Regions from separate parts of the Paenibacillus sp. JT22N1 genome, predicted to be linked through region 2. Evidence: riboswitches for the same ligand, from Rfam matches in the RefSeq annotation. Region 2 holds a riboswitch; each other region holds the start of a gene.

Region 1 (3,155 bases), on a different contig from region 2:
CACGCTCTTTTGCACTCTCCGTCGGAGAGTGTTTTTTATTTTGGAGACACATATCGTCATTTTTCGTGTATAATTGGAATTCGGTGTCGATTTCTTGACCTGCGGTAAATTAAACAGCGATAGGAGTCATCTCAAATTGAATCGATTACGTGGTTTTCTAAATTCTTATCATCCCATTGTACATACGTTAATTCTTGGAACCGTTATGGCTAGAGCTGCGTCCTCCATGAGTTTGCCTTTTCTAGCGATTTATTTAGCCAGACATACGTCGATGAGTGCGGTGATGATCGGAATTGTCATTGGAATGGGTTCTTTGGCTGGGACCGTAGGCGGTTTTATAGGGGGCACCTTATCGGACCGATTCGGAAGGCGCATTATTATGCTAGCAGCTCTTTTCGGCTGGGCGTTCGTCTTCTTAGGCTTCGGCATGGTTAAATTACCAATCCTGTTTATGCTGCTCAATATGCTTAACGGCTTGTGCCGATCCTTTTATGAGCCCGTATCGCAGGCGTTGATGGCAGACCTCACAGAACCTGCGAAGCGACTTAAAGTATTTTCGATGCGGTATATGGCTATTAATCTTGGTGTTGCAGTCGGACCACTTTTGGGTGCCTTTTTCGCTACGATGAACGGTGCGCTGCCTTTTCTCATCACAGGAATCATTTATTTTATTTATGCGGTCACCCTTTACACACTGCTCATCGCTTTTGGCATCAAGAAAATAGAGGGTGAGAAGAAATCTTCAGTTACCTTTGGTTCTGCTGTGCGAGTGATTCGCAGTGATATGACTTTTCGCTTGTATATCCTAGGTGGCATTATTGGTGCTATCGGATACTCCCAGGTGATGGTGACACTTTCGCAATATTTGGAGCAGAGTTTTGTCGATGGCGTGAAAATGTTTGCGATCTTGATGAGTGTGAATGCGATTGTGGTCATTGCCATGCAGATTCCACTTACGCGTTTAGCCGAAAAGTACACGCCAGTCGTTGCAATTGTAATTGGCAACCTAATGTTTGCGTTAGGGGATGTCGGCTTTGCATTTTCTCACTCGCTGGTATGGCTAATTATTTCGATGGGTATTTTCACCCTTGGCGAGATTCTCAATTACCCCGCTGCCAATATGTTGATTGACAAATTAGCTCCCGAGCATATGCGTGGCACGTATTTTGGCGCTCAAACATTAACGAACATTGGCCACTTTATTGGACCTTGGGTAGGTGGGTTCTTGCTCGTTTCTTATGGTGGAAATACGTTGTATGTTCTTATGGCTGTTCTTACGATTGCGGGATCCATTTTCTATTGGAAAGGCACAAATCGTCAAATGTTGCTGAAAAATACGTCGAAAAAAGAAATTTTTTGAAAAATAATGCAAAATTAGTTCTTAGGAACTATTCGATTTCAAAACGACTTCCCGTATCCTTGAGAGTGTACATATTTATTACTCTTTGCTCTCCAGATATGTAGCAAGACATCTCGACAAAGGCAAAACTGGCGAAAGCCAGTGACGCAAAGCTAAAGGGGCTTCCTTGTCCTGCAAACCGGACTCGCAGCCAGCCAGCCGCCGAACGATTGGGTATCAACATCAGAACCCCTCCGATCGGTTCACTATGGTGGGGTTTTTCTCTGTCATAACAAATTAATGTGAAAATAAAAGGAGGATCCAGCAGCATGCAATCAGAAGGAATACTACAAGAAGAACAAAAAGTGACTTCGCTATGTGGTAATCATGTTGCCCGTTTGGTGCCTTCCTCGGATGGACCAAAGCTCATGATTAATCGGGAAGTATACGCGTTAAATGAAGCTTGTTGGGATGTTGAAATGTTTCATGGGAGAAACAATAGCATCTTGATTTTCTACTGGAAGGGCGAGGTTAAGCTTTCTGTAAAAATGCCGCCGATGTCGCAAATTGAAGCATTTTTGACAAGACTTTATCAATGTTTATCTTCCAAATTAAGAACGGTACAGCCTATATAGGCGTACCGTTTTTTTTATTTCCAGCTGAAAGGGATTTACAAAGACAAAATGATTGTCACAAATTGACACGAGCTGATATAATGAATGTCGTAGGTTTTAGTAGTGCTTTGGAACTATTATTAGGGGGATACATAGCATGAGATTGATCACACGTTCGGATTTTGATGGCTTAGTATGCGCGATGCTTTTCAAAAAGTTAAACATGGTGGATGAAATGAAATTCGTCCATCCCAAAGATATGCAGGACGGTTTGGTTGAGGTTTCGGAAAACGACATTTTGGCCAATGTCCCTTATGTAGCGGGTTGTGGTTTGTGGTTCGATCATCATTCCAGTGAACTTGAGCGGATGGGCGAAAAGGTTGAATTCAAAGGGGAAACCCTAATCGCGCCAAGTGCGGCACGTGTTGTTTATGATTACTATGGAGGGCGTGAGACCTTCGGCGATATCGATGATATTATGCGTGGGGTGGATAAAGCGGATTCTGCACAGTTCAGCAAAGAAGATATTTTGAATCCAAGCGGATGGGATTTATTATCTTTTATCATGGATGCTCGAACGGGGTTAGGACGTTATCGCGACTATCGGATTAGTAATTATCAATTGATGGAAGATCTTGTGGAGCACTGTGCAACGATGTCCGTTCATGAGATTATGGAATTGCCGGATGTGAAAGAGCGTGTGGCGCGATATTTTGAATTAGATGCTTTATATCGTGATATGCTTCAAACCTATACGCGGACGGAAGGGAATGTTATTATTACCGACCTTCGTGATGTGGAAACCATCTATCCAGGGAACCGTTTCATGGTGTATGCCCTTTATCCGGAGCAAAATATCTCGATTTGGATCGTCGATGGCCGAAATAAACAAAACTGCGTCTTTGCTTGTGGTCACAGTATTGTGAATCGCTCGTCGAAAACGAATATTGGTAACTTGATGCTCCAAAATGGTGGAGGCGGTCATCATGCAGCTGGTACTTGCCAAGTTGAATATGTGCAAGCTGAGGAAGTTTTGAAGAAAATTGTTGAAACGATGAGAACAGACGGATAAAATAAGTGAAACGGACCTCAGGATGGGAGTTCCCGGAATGCGGTTTTTCAATAAATGGGGACAGGGGGGAATGGAGTGGAGTTAGAACAAATTCATCATGTGGCGATCATTAGCTCCAATTATGAGCGAT
Region 2 (3,155 bases):
TTGTTCATGTCGGAGGAGGCGGTGGAACCGCTGCGCCAGCGTATCGAGCAGGAGATCAGCAAAGCTGTAGGCGTTTCACCTTCCGTCATTTTGCGTACGATAGAGGAGCTGGCACAGATTCTTGCGACTTGTCCATATGAAGTGGATGCGTTATTAGAAGGCGAAACGATACAAATTTCTGTGCTATCGGAATATCCTCCACAGCAAACCTCTGACGTCTTGTCCAAAGGAATAAGCGATGTGGATGAATTCCAGATCAATGGGCGCGAGATTTATTTCCTTTTTCGTCAAAGCGTTCTGGATTCGAAACTTGCGAGCAATATCCAGAAGCTTGGAGATACGGCGACAACACGCAATTGGAATACGATGAACAAACTGGCTGAGTTGGCAGCGGCGATGCAGAATTAGATGCAGGAACTTCTAAGCTTTACCGCGTAATTTACGGAAAAATTGGGTCAACATCGTCGAACACTCTTCTTGCAAGACGCCGCTAACGACATCGACACGGTGATTGAACCGGTCCTCCTGCAGCAAATTCATGAGCGTTCCGGCACAGCCGGCCTTCGGATCAATGGTGCCGTAGATGACCTGCGGAATCCGTGATTGGACAATCGCGCCCGCACACATCGGGCAAGGCTCTAGGGTGACGTAGAGCTGGCAATCCAAAAGTCGCCAGGCTTGCAGATGCTCGCTCGCTTGTTTGATGGCGATCATTTCGGCATGAGCGAGAGGATCTAGGGTTGTTTCACGCAAATTGTAGCCGCGGCCGATGATTTGACCTTGATGGACAACGACCGCTCCAATCGGTACTTCTCGGATGGATTCGGCTTTGAGAGCCTCTTGAATCGCTTCTTTCATCCAGGGGATATGTTCATCCACAGGGGGACACCTCGCTAATATATTTTTATCCACATGTGCATAACAATCGAACATTCATTCCGTTGTTAACAACCTGTGGATAGGTTTGTGGATAACTTAAAAAGCTGTGGATATTTAATCTTTCTACATTACATACAACAAAATGACCAGCTATGCAAGGAATTTTGTTGATAATAGCAACTGTGCTAGGTATAATGATAGATATTAGTAGGTCTTTTAGACCATATAGAACGTGATAGGTAGAAATAAATAGCAAGGTTCGAAAATGGCAAACTTGTTGAAAAGCAAGGACGCAAAGCTAAGGGTCTACGGTTCCTTTGGAACTATGGCAGCCTGGTTACCGAAAATCGAAGCTTTATTGATTAAGGTAATAGGCTGCTCCTACATAAGGGGCAGTTTATTTTTATATAGGGAATAACTTGGGTAAAGGGAGAGGTGTTAATTATAATGGCCAACGGGTATAACGTCATGAAATATTACGGAAGCAAGGAGGGATATGACGCTGATGTACTAATCGATAGTAAGGCTGTGTTGGGAAAGGACGATTTCGTAGCCACTGGCGTACTAACCTATGCACTCGGAGACATTATTGAGGTGGAATTACCGGAATACGATGTCTTTCAACTTGGTGATAAAGCGAAAATGACGGTTTATACCAAATCCGGCTTGTTTGTGATGAATACAACCGTTGTTGCCAAAGAATTCGGCTCCGTCATTGTCATTAATCCACCTGAAAATCGTAAGAAATTCGCAGAAAAACGGGAATTCCCACGTGTGGATGTGAAACAAACAGGTCTCTTATTCGGACTTCAGGATATGAATAAAAGGAATAAACATCACTTTGAAAACCCACTTGGTATTTCAATCAAAAATATATCCATCAACGGCTTAGGATTTACCATTAATGATAATTCTATGATTGATAAGATCGTTCAAAAGCATTCACAGCTCGAAATTGAGCTGGATTTGGGCTTTACGATGACTTGTTCGATGGAAATTGTAAGAAAAGAAAAGGTTGAAAATGGTTTCTATTATGGGGCTAGTTATATCGACATTCCGCAGGAAAAAACCAATGCGCTAAGGGGTTTTATCCTTACGAATCAGATCGAAACTTACTTCGTACAGAAGCGGGAAGCACAATTTAAAAAAGCAACGGAAAAAAAGTCTGCGGCGAATCAATAGCCTTCAGGCTTTTTTTTGAGTTCCAAGTGCTATATAATAAGAAGGATGATTTTCGAAAATTAAGGAGTTGTAACTACAATGGCTTTGAAAGCAGGTATCGTCGGTCTACCGAACGTAGGAAAATCGACATTGTTTAATGCAATTACACAGGCGGGGGCAGAATCTGCGAATTATCCGTTTTGTACGATCGATCCGAATGTTGGGGTAGTTGAAGTACCAGACGAGAGATTGCAGAAGCTGGTAGAGATCGTTGTGCCTAAGAGCATTGTCCCGACAGCCTTTGAATTCGTTGATATTGCGGGTTTGGTAAAGGGCGCGAGCAAAGGCGAAGGGCTTGGAAATAAATTTTTGGCACACATTCGTGAAGTGGATGCCATTGTGCATGTTGTTCGTTGTTTTGAAGATGATAATATTACTCACGTTTCCGGTAAAGTGGATCCGATCGGCGATATCGAAACGATTAATCTTGAATTAATTTTGGCAGATATAGAGTCGGTAGAGAAGAAGATTGAGCGTTCGCGCAAAAACCTCAAGGGCGGCGACAAAAAAGTTGTTGCTGAAGTGGAGTGTTTAGAGCGTATTAAAGAAGCGCTTTATGCAGATAAACCGGCACGCAGTCTGGATCTCAGCGAAGATGAGAAACTTCTCGTGCGCGACCTTCATTTATTAACCATGAAACCCGTGCTTTATGCGGCAAACGTGAGTGAAGATGAAGTAGCAACAGCAGATGAAAATTCTTTTGTGAAAATTGTGAAAGAATTTGCTGAGAGCGAAAACAACGAAGTGGTGTCGATCAGTGCAAAGGTTGAATCCGAAATCGCCGAGTTGGAAGATGAAGAAAAAGCGATGTTCCTCGAAGAGTTGGGACTTCAAGAGTCCGGCTTGAATAGATTGATTAAAGCAGCTTATAGAAAGCTTGGCTTGTACACGTATTTCACAGCTGGGGTGCAGGAAGTAAGAGCATGGACAATCCGCAAGGGAACGAAAGCTCCTCAAGCGGCTGGTGTTATTCATACCGATTTCGAACGTGGTTTTATTCGTGCTGAAGTCGTCTCTTATAATGATTTGGCAGCTGCAGGGTCGATGAATGGTGC
Region 3 (3,155 bases), on a different contig from region 2:
GCTGTTGTAGCTCCACTTGTATTGCCCTGATCCTTCGCAGGCGCTGTGCCGCAACCTGTTAAGGCTAGTCCTACTACAGATAAAGAAATTAAACCACGAACCATTTTTTGTCTCATCATTTCATCGTCCTCCCAAGTTTTATCATGTATGATTTTAATGCGTGAATCCCCTGTTAAATTTTTACTAGTATTCTTCAAGACCCCAGATATATATCCAGCTATACAAAAAAAAGAAAAGTACCCTTGATAGAAAGAAGCTTCTAATCAAGAGCACTCTTCATTGTAAACAATGTAAAGTGACATCTATTGGTATACATGTGGTTTCCTCTTAAGATAAATCAAAAGAGAACACCGCCCGACTAAACTATTCGGTTTGTTTAAGAATAATGTTCGTTATTGCCCATTGCGTCGGCGGGTCATAGTCCCTTAATACCGCATCCATAGATAAGCCAAGTTCTTGCTCCAGCCTGTCCCGGATTCTCTTCTTGTATATAGAGGACATATAAAAATCGACTTCGTGTTTGAGCGTTGGCGCCTCGCCCTCTAATGCGGTTGAACGTGGTGAGCGGCGGTGCTTGGCATGAAAAGTAATAATGTTTTGATCAATGGAAACCTTCAGCAGTGTTGTGCCAAACCCGAACAACTCTTTGGAGATTTCGTTATAGAGGTGACACAGCTTCTTCTTGTATTCATTAGAATCTAGTTGTGGCATGGAATCACCTTCAAGATCAATTATCAACCCTTATGCGTTAAAATCTATCTTAATAATACATAGGATTTCAGAATTAATCAAGAGAATCGTTCGTCTTTCTCACTGAAAAAGGGCATTATTTACTTACAACACATCTAAATGATCCAATTTTCCGAATGTCTTACAAATATTGCTTGATATTAGTGACGAATACACGTTAAAAAATCTCGGGCAGCATAAATCTAACTTGGTTAACACAATCAAGGGCTGCTTAAGGCACACCTTTAATACTAGTACTTTATTCCTAGTAAAAAGAGTGCTATAATTTAATAAATGAATAGTAATTCTTCTGCTAAACGATAAGAGCAAAGCTAATGAAAATTAGTGACGCAAAGCTAAAGGAGCTAAGGCGAAATACTTCGCTATGCTTGCCAGTTACCGAAGGAAGGGACATATCCACAACTCCCCTTATTCTTCTTATAAGGGGAGTTTTCCTTATGTAACGAATTATAGCAGCCATCAATAACAGTAAATAAGCTAGGTAGAAAGTCCCCCTGAAAGGTGATAATTAAAATGGCGAGACTAATGGTTGTAGATGATTCTATCTTTATGCGATTGATGATTAAGAATATCCTTTTAGAATTGGGGCATGAAATTGTAGCCGAAGCATCGAATGGACTTGAGGCCATCTCTCTGTTTTTACAGCATTCACCTGACATGATTACGTTGGATATTACAATGCCCGAGATGGATGGTATTACGGCATTAAAGGAAATTAAAAGTTATAAGAGCGATTCAAAAATCATTATGGTATCCGCAATGGGGCAACAATCCTTTGTTATTGAAGCTATTACCCTTGGCGCTAGAGATTTTATTGTGAAGCCTTTTGATAAAGACAGGGTAGCTGAAGCTGTAAAAAAGGTACTGAATACGTGAATGCCCACTAAGCTCTTCACCTGAATGCCTCGCCATTCCACTTTTTGGACCTCTACATTAGGAGATCTATTTTTTCAGAGCTAATAATATAAGTTTACATTTCGATCCACATATAGCTGATTTGTTTTACTAGGATATTAAATAGAGAATAATAAGCTAGGTTAAACTTGTCGAAAGTGTCTGAAGCCGAAAATCGACTTCTCACCAGAACCGTCCCGCGCTTCCGTGCTGATTAAGCTCGGAAAACGCGCTTAATCAGGTGCCCCCGAACAAATAGGCGCGATTACCGCGCTTACAGCGCCAGCTCCGCGAGCAGATGCTTCCTAAAAACAATAGTTCGGGTGACATTCCATTGCATTCGACAGAAAACAAAAAATGAGAAAGCAAGAACCTTGCCATCTCATTTTTTTCTATGCCCCAAAGCTAATTTTCACTTATGGGGACAGCCCCTTACTTATTTAATTCCGGACGTCGCTATACCTTCAACAATATAACGCTGAAAGAACAAGAAGATTAAAAATACCGGAATAATGGAAACCACCGACATGGCGAATAGCGACCCGAGAGCTGCCTCACCGCCAGCATCGGTAAACATGCGAAGCGCAAGTGTTACGGTATATTTTTTCACGCCACTAAGGTAAAGAAGCTGGCTAAAGAAGTCATTCCATGTCCAAATAAATGTGAAAATCGTTGTAGTTACAATGGCTGGAGTCGTCAAAGGCAGAATAATCCGAGTATAGATGGTGATTGGACCACATCCGTCGACAGTTGCTGCTTTATCTAGCTCGCGCGGTAACGTTCGTATAAATTGAACAGTTAAGTAAATAAAGAATCCTTCTACTGCAAAAAATTTCGGTACGACGATCGGCAGAATGGTGTTTACCCATTCCAATTTATTGAAAACGATGTACTGCGGAACAATAAGCACATGCATTGGAATCATCATTGTCATTAGCATTAAGGCAAACATGATTTTTTTCCCTTTAAACTCCAATCTTGCGAATGCATAAGCCGTTAACGAGCAAGATACGATGTTACCAATTACAGCCAACCCGACCATGAGCAGCGAATTCAAATAAAACGTGCTAAACGTTGTTCCCGATGTACCTTTCCACCCTTTAAAATAGTTCATGAGCGTCAAATTTTTCGGTATAAGACTGTTATCCGTCAAAATCGTTTCCGTTGGTTTAAACGAACTGATGATCATCCATAATACGGGGTACATCATGAGTACGATACCTGCGATAATAAGTGCGTGAAGCAGTAATTTATGAACTTGAACCTTCATTGCCATCCCCTCACCCCCTAATCCCCATAATGAACCCATTTTTTTGATGTCAAAAAGACCAACCCTGTAAAACAAGCAATGACAATGAGCAGTACCCAGGCCATAGCAGAAGCATAGCCCATCTGAAAGTTGCCAAAACCGTTCTGGTACAAATAAAGCGTATAAAATAGGGTAGAATTCACAGGTCCGCCTGTACCGTTACTGATAATATAAGCGGGTGTGAACGCCTGAAACGAACTGA
Region 4 (3,155 bases), on a different contig from region 2:
CTTCGGCTTCTTCTACCTCATATGTACATAGAAAACGTTCTACACCGGGATATTTCTCCCCGAGGCTGCGAATAACGAACCCAATATTCCGATAAAATTGGACCGACTCTTCATCTGTTTCTGCCACGATTCGAACGGGATGCATATCTTCAATAATTTCAAGAATAATCCCTCGACCAAAGCCTACCCCTCTGCTCTCCGGTTCAACGGCCAGATGAGTGATCGTCATCTCCTGATTATCACTGAGCTCAAAGCCAATGATGCCCACTAAGATACCTTCGGATTCATACCCAAACAACCATAGATTAGCATCATTTTCATAACGCTCAATGACAGGTTGTAACGCCTCCGGATCGGGGAAAACGCTGTAACTCAGCAGTTCTTGTATTTCATTTTCGTTTAGTCGGGATTTCACATTTACTAACATCTTTATTCACTACTTTCATTTTTCGTTATCTACACATAATCTAACAACTTAAGCAAGCTGTCAACATGCGCTACAGGGGTGATTCCCTTCTCCTCCATCAGATGTCCGTTGGGCCCATAGCTGATAAAGGGAACTCCTGCATCCATGGATGCTCTGCCATCTATCCACGAGTCACCGATCGATATCCATTGGCTCTCAAGAATTTGTGGAAAATGCTGCTTAGCGGCTAAGTATCCGGATGGAGATGGTTTCATGGCATTCATCTGCTCTCTTCCGATAATCAAATCAAAGTATGGATGAATTCCGGTCTTTTCCAGCGCATGTACGGCGGCTTTGTATGAATTATTAGTCACAATAACCAGGACATAGCCCGTCTTTAAAACATTTAGAAGCTCGGAAACATGGGATTCCAGTCCTGCACCCTCCATGCCTATTAGTTCATGTTGAACAACCATATTCATCACTTCTATATAGGACTCTTCAGGCATCCCTTTCGCTTTCACATGCTCAATCATGGTTGATGTGGTATGCTCTTGAATCGGAAAACCAACCTGCAATAGATCATTCTCGGTAAGGTAGTCCGCCACTTGCTTTTTCATCATTTGGAAATTAATGCTAGACCTCAGCAGTGTATTATCCATATCAAAAATAATGCCTCGAACTTGGCTTAATTTACTCATTGAACCTCACCTATCCATCTCTAGAACTATAGAAAAATTAAGAAATTAGTATTATTAATTATTTTTAGTCGAATTCGACATGATTCGCTAATTTTATGTAAATACCGCTATAGACACGTCATTTTCAACTATTTATAATGAGGCGTATTAACTGGTACATAAGTCTTTTACATCATTAACTAGTGCCTTTTGAACTACATATATAGAATCGATAAAAGCAAACCATTGGAAACAATGCGACGCAAAGCCATGACCTAAGGCATCCCTAACTTCCGATGCTATGGACGACAGGTTACCGAGTCAAGGAGTTCATCCTTTCATTCGGGATGGACTTTTTTTATTTATACGAAATGAGGTCGATTCATGCATCTTACGCTAATAGATAATTATCCTATTTACCTCATGCTGCTAGCGTTCATTATTTCAATAACTGCTCTTTACTTATACTTTACTAACAAAACAGCACTCAAAGCTTCACTCTTAGAGTCTGCTATCGATTGTATCATGTTGATTAATTCAAGTGGGAGGATCATTGCGTTTAATCCTGCGGCAGAATCCATTTTTGGTTACGAACGCAAAGAAGCTATAGGACTTACATTAATCGATTTTCTTTTTGAAAAAGATGGCCAGGAGACAACCTTCTTAAATCTGCTGTTCACGGCCAAAGACGAAACGATTATCGGTAAGCGAATCGAATTGAAAGCATTTCGATCGGATGGCAGTGTATTTCCTGCGGAAATAACGATTACGAGCACTTCGTATAAAGGAAAGCATGTCTATACAGCTTATCTTCGCGATTTGACTGAAAAAAAGAAGTCCGATGATATGATACAGCAGCTAGCCTACTTTGATCTTCTGACAGGTTTGCCGAATCGCAACCAGTTCAATCCACTTTTCCATGATGCGTTAAACAAAGCCAAACAACATAATCAGAGCTTAGCTCTACTCTTCCTCGATGTAAATCGGTTTAAACTCATTAATGATACCTTAGGCCATCCCTTAGGAGATCTCGTTTTGCAAAAGTTCTCCGCATTGCTTTCGGAAAGCTTGTTTGCACAAAGCATTGTCTCCAGACTAAGTGGTGATGAATTTGTGATTTTATACCCATTCGGTAATCGGAAGTCAGCTGCTGTGCAAGCGGAGAAGATCATGCAACAATTGGAAGCTCCTTTCCAAATCGACGGGCGAAATGTTTTTGTTTCCACCAGTATTGGTATCTCTTTGTATCCTATCGATGGAGAAGATCCGGAGGTTTTACTGAAAAATGCCGATCATGCGATGTATCTGGCCAAAGAACGTGGAGGAAACCATTATCAATTTTATGAACAGGAAATGAGTGTCATTCATTTGAGGAGAAGCGCATGTGAGCAATCCCTCCGGACAGCCATAGAACATAATGAGCTCTACCTGATGTACCAACCCAAATTCCATATCCCTACAGGCAAAATAAACGGCGTAGAAGCTTTACTAAGGTGGGATAGCCATGAGTTAGGAAGTATCTCGCCGAAGGAATTTATTCCTATTGCAGAAGAATCCGGACAAATTATTTCAATTGGAAAATGGGTATTACAAACTGCCTGTATACAAATGAAAAAATGGCAAAATGCGGGTATGGAGCCTGTTCCTATTGCAGTCAATATATCCGCAGTCCAGTTTCATCAAGAAGATTTGGTGACTATGATTCTCGAGATTCTGCATCAAAATGAGCTGGAAGCAAAGTACTTAGAACTCGAAATTACCGAAAGTGTAGCGATGTATAACAGCCTCAGTTGTATGGAAAAGCTTAATGCTTTAAAGCGCGAGGGAGTAAAAATCTCCGTCGATGATTACGGAACTGGTTATTCTTCTTTAAGTTATTTACATAAATCGCCAGTCGATACTTTGAAAATTGATAAATCAATCGTTCAAGACATTTCCTCCAACATATCTGCATCTTCTATTATTAAAGCGATTATGACCATGTCACAAAGTTTAAATTTGAATGTCATTGCCGTTGGTGTAGAAACTCATGAACAGCTCATTCTTCTAGAAAGATTTGGTTGTGAAAA

Evidence for each region. A riboswitch is a leader RNA that binds a small molecule or an ion and turns the genes downstream of it on or off. The one in region 2 is predicted to bind cyclic di-GMP.
Region 1: another riboswitch for cyclic di-GMP. It lies ahead of AC58UU_RS01610 (hypothetical protein); the one in region 2 lies ahead of AC58UU_RS34570 (PilZ domain-containing protein).
Region 3: another riboswitch for cyclic di-GMP. It lies ahead of AC58UU_RS05205 (response regulator); the one in region 2 lies ahead of AC58UU_RS34570 (PilZ domain-containing protein).
Region 4: another riboswitch for cyclic di-GMP. It lies ahead of AC58UU_RS31765 (putative bifunctional diguanylate cyclase/phosphodiesterase); the one in region 2 lies ahead of AC58UU_RS34570 (PilZ domain-containing protein).

Annotation. Positions count from the first base shown of each region.
Region 1 is NZ_JCAUAW010000001.1:349,697-352,851, forward strand. It holds gene AC58UU_RS01605 (MDR family MFS transporter) at 137-1,360, shown strand; cyclic di-GMP riboswitch class I at 1,472-1,566, shown strand; gene AC58UU_RS01610 (hypothetical protein) at 1,669-1,974, shown strand; gene AC58UU_RS01615 (exopolyphosphatase) at 2,111-3,025, shown strand; gene gloA2 (SMU1112c/YaeR family gloxylase I-like metalloprotein) at 3,101-3,155, shown strand, end outside.
Region 2 is NZ_JCAUAW010000028.1:19,403-22,557, forward strand. It holds gene AC58UU_RS34560 (DUF1697 domain-containing protein) at 1-408, shown strand, start outside; gene tadA (tRNA adenosine(34) deaminase TadA) at 421-858, opposite strand; cyclic di-GMP riboswitch class I at 1,137-1,224, shown strand; gene AC58UU_RS34570 (PilZ domain-containing protein) at 1,327-2,061, shown strand; gene ychF (redox-regulated ATPase YchF) at 2,140-3,155, shown strand, end outside.
Region 3 is NZ_JCAUAW010000002.1:345,894-349,048, forward strand. It holds gene AC58UU_RS05195 (ABC transporter substrate-binding protein) at 1-116, opposite strand, end outside; gene AC58UU_RS05200 (hypothetical protein) at 364-711, opposite strand; cyclic di-GMP riboswitch class I at 1,045-1,133, shown strand; gene AC58UU_RS05205 (response regulator) at 1,264-1,626, shown strand; gene AC58UU_RS05210 (carbohydrate ABC transporter permease) at 2,081-2,920, opposite strand; gene AC58UU_RS05215 (carbohydrate ABC transporter permease) at 2,932-3,155, opposite strand, start outside.
Region 4 is NZ_JCAUAW010000022.1:35,701-38,855, forward strand. It holds gene AC58UU_RS31755 (GNAT family N-acetyltransferase) at 1-415, opposite strand, end outside; gene AC58UU_RS31760 (HAD family hydrolase) at 457-1,107, opposite strand; cyclic di-GMP riboswitch class I at 1,314-1,407, shown strand; gene AC58UU_RS31765 (putative bifunctional diguanylate cyclase/phosphodiesterase) at 1,471-3,155, shown strand, end outside.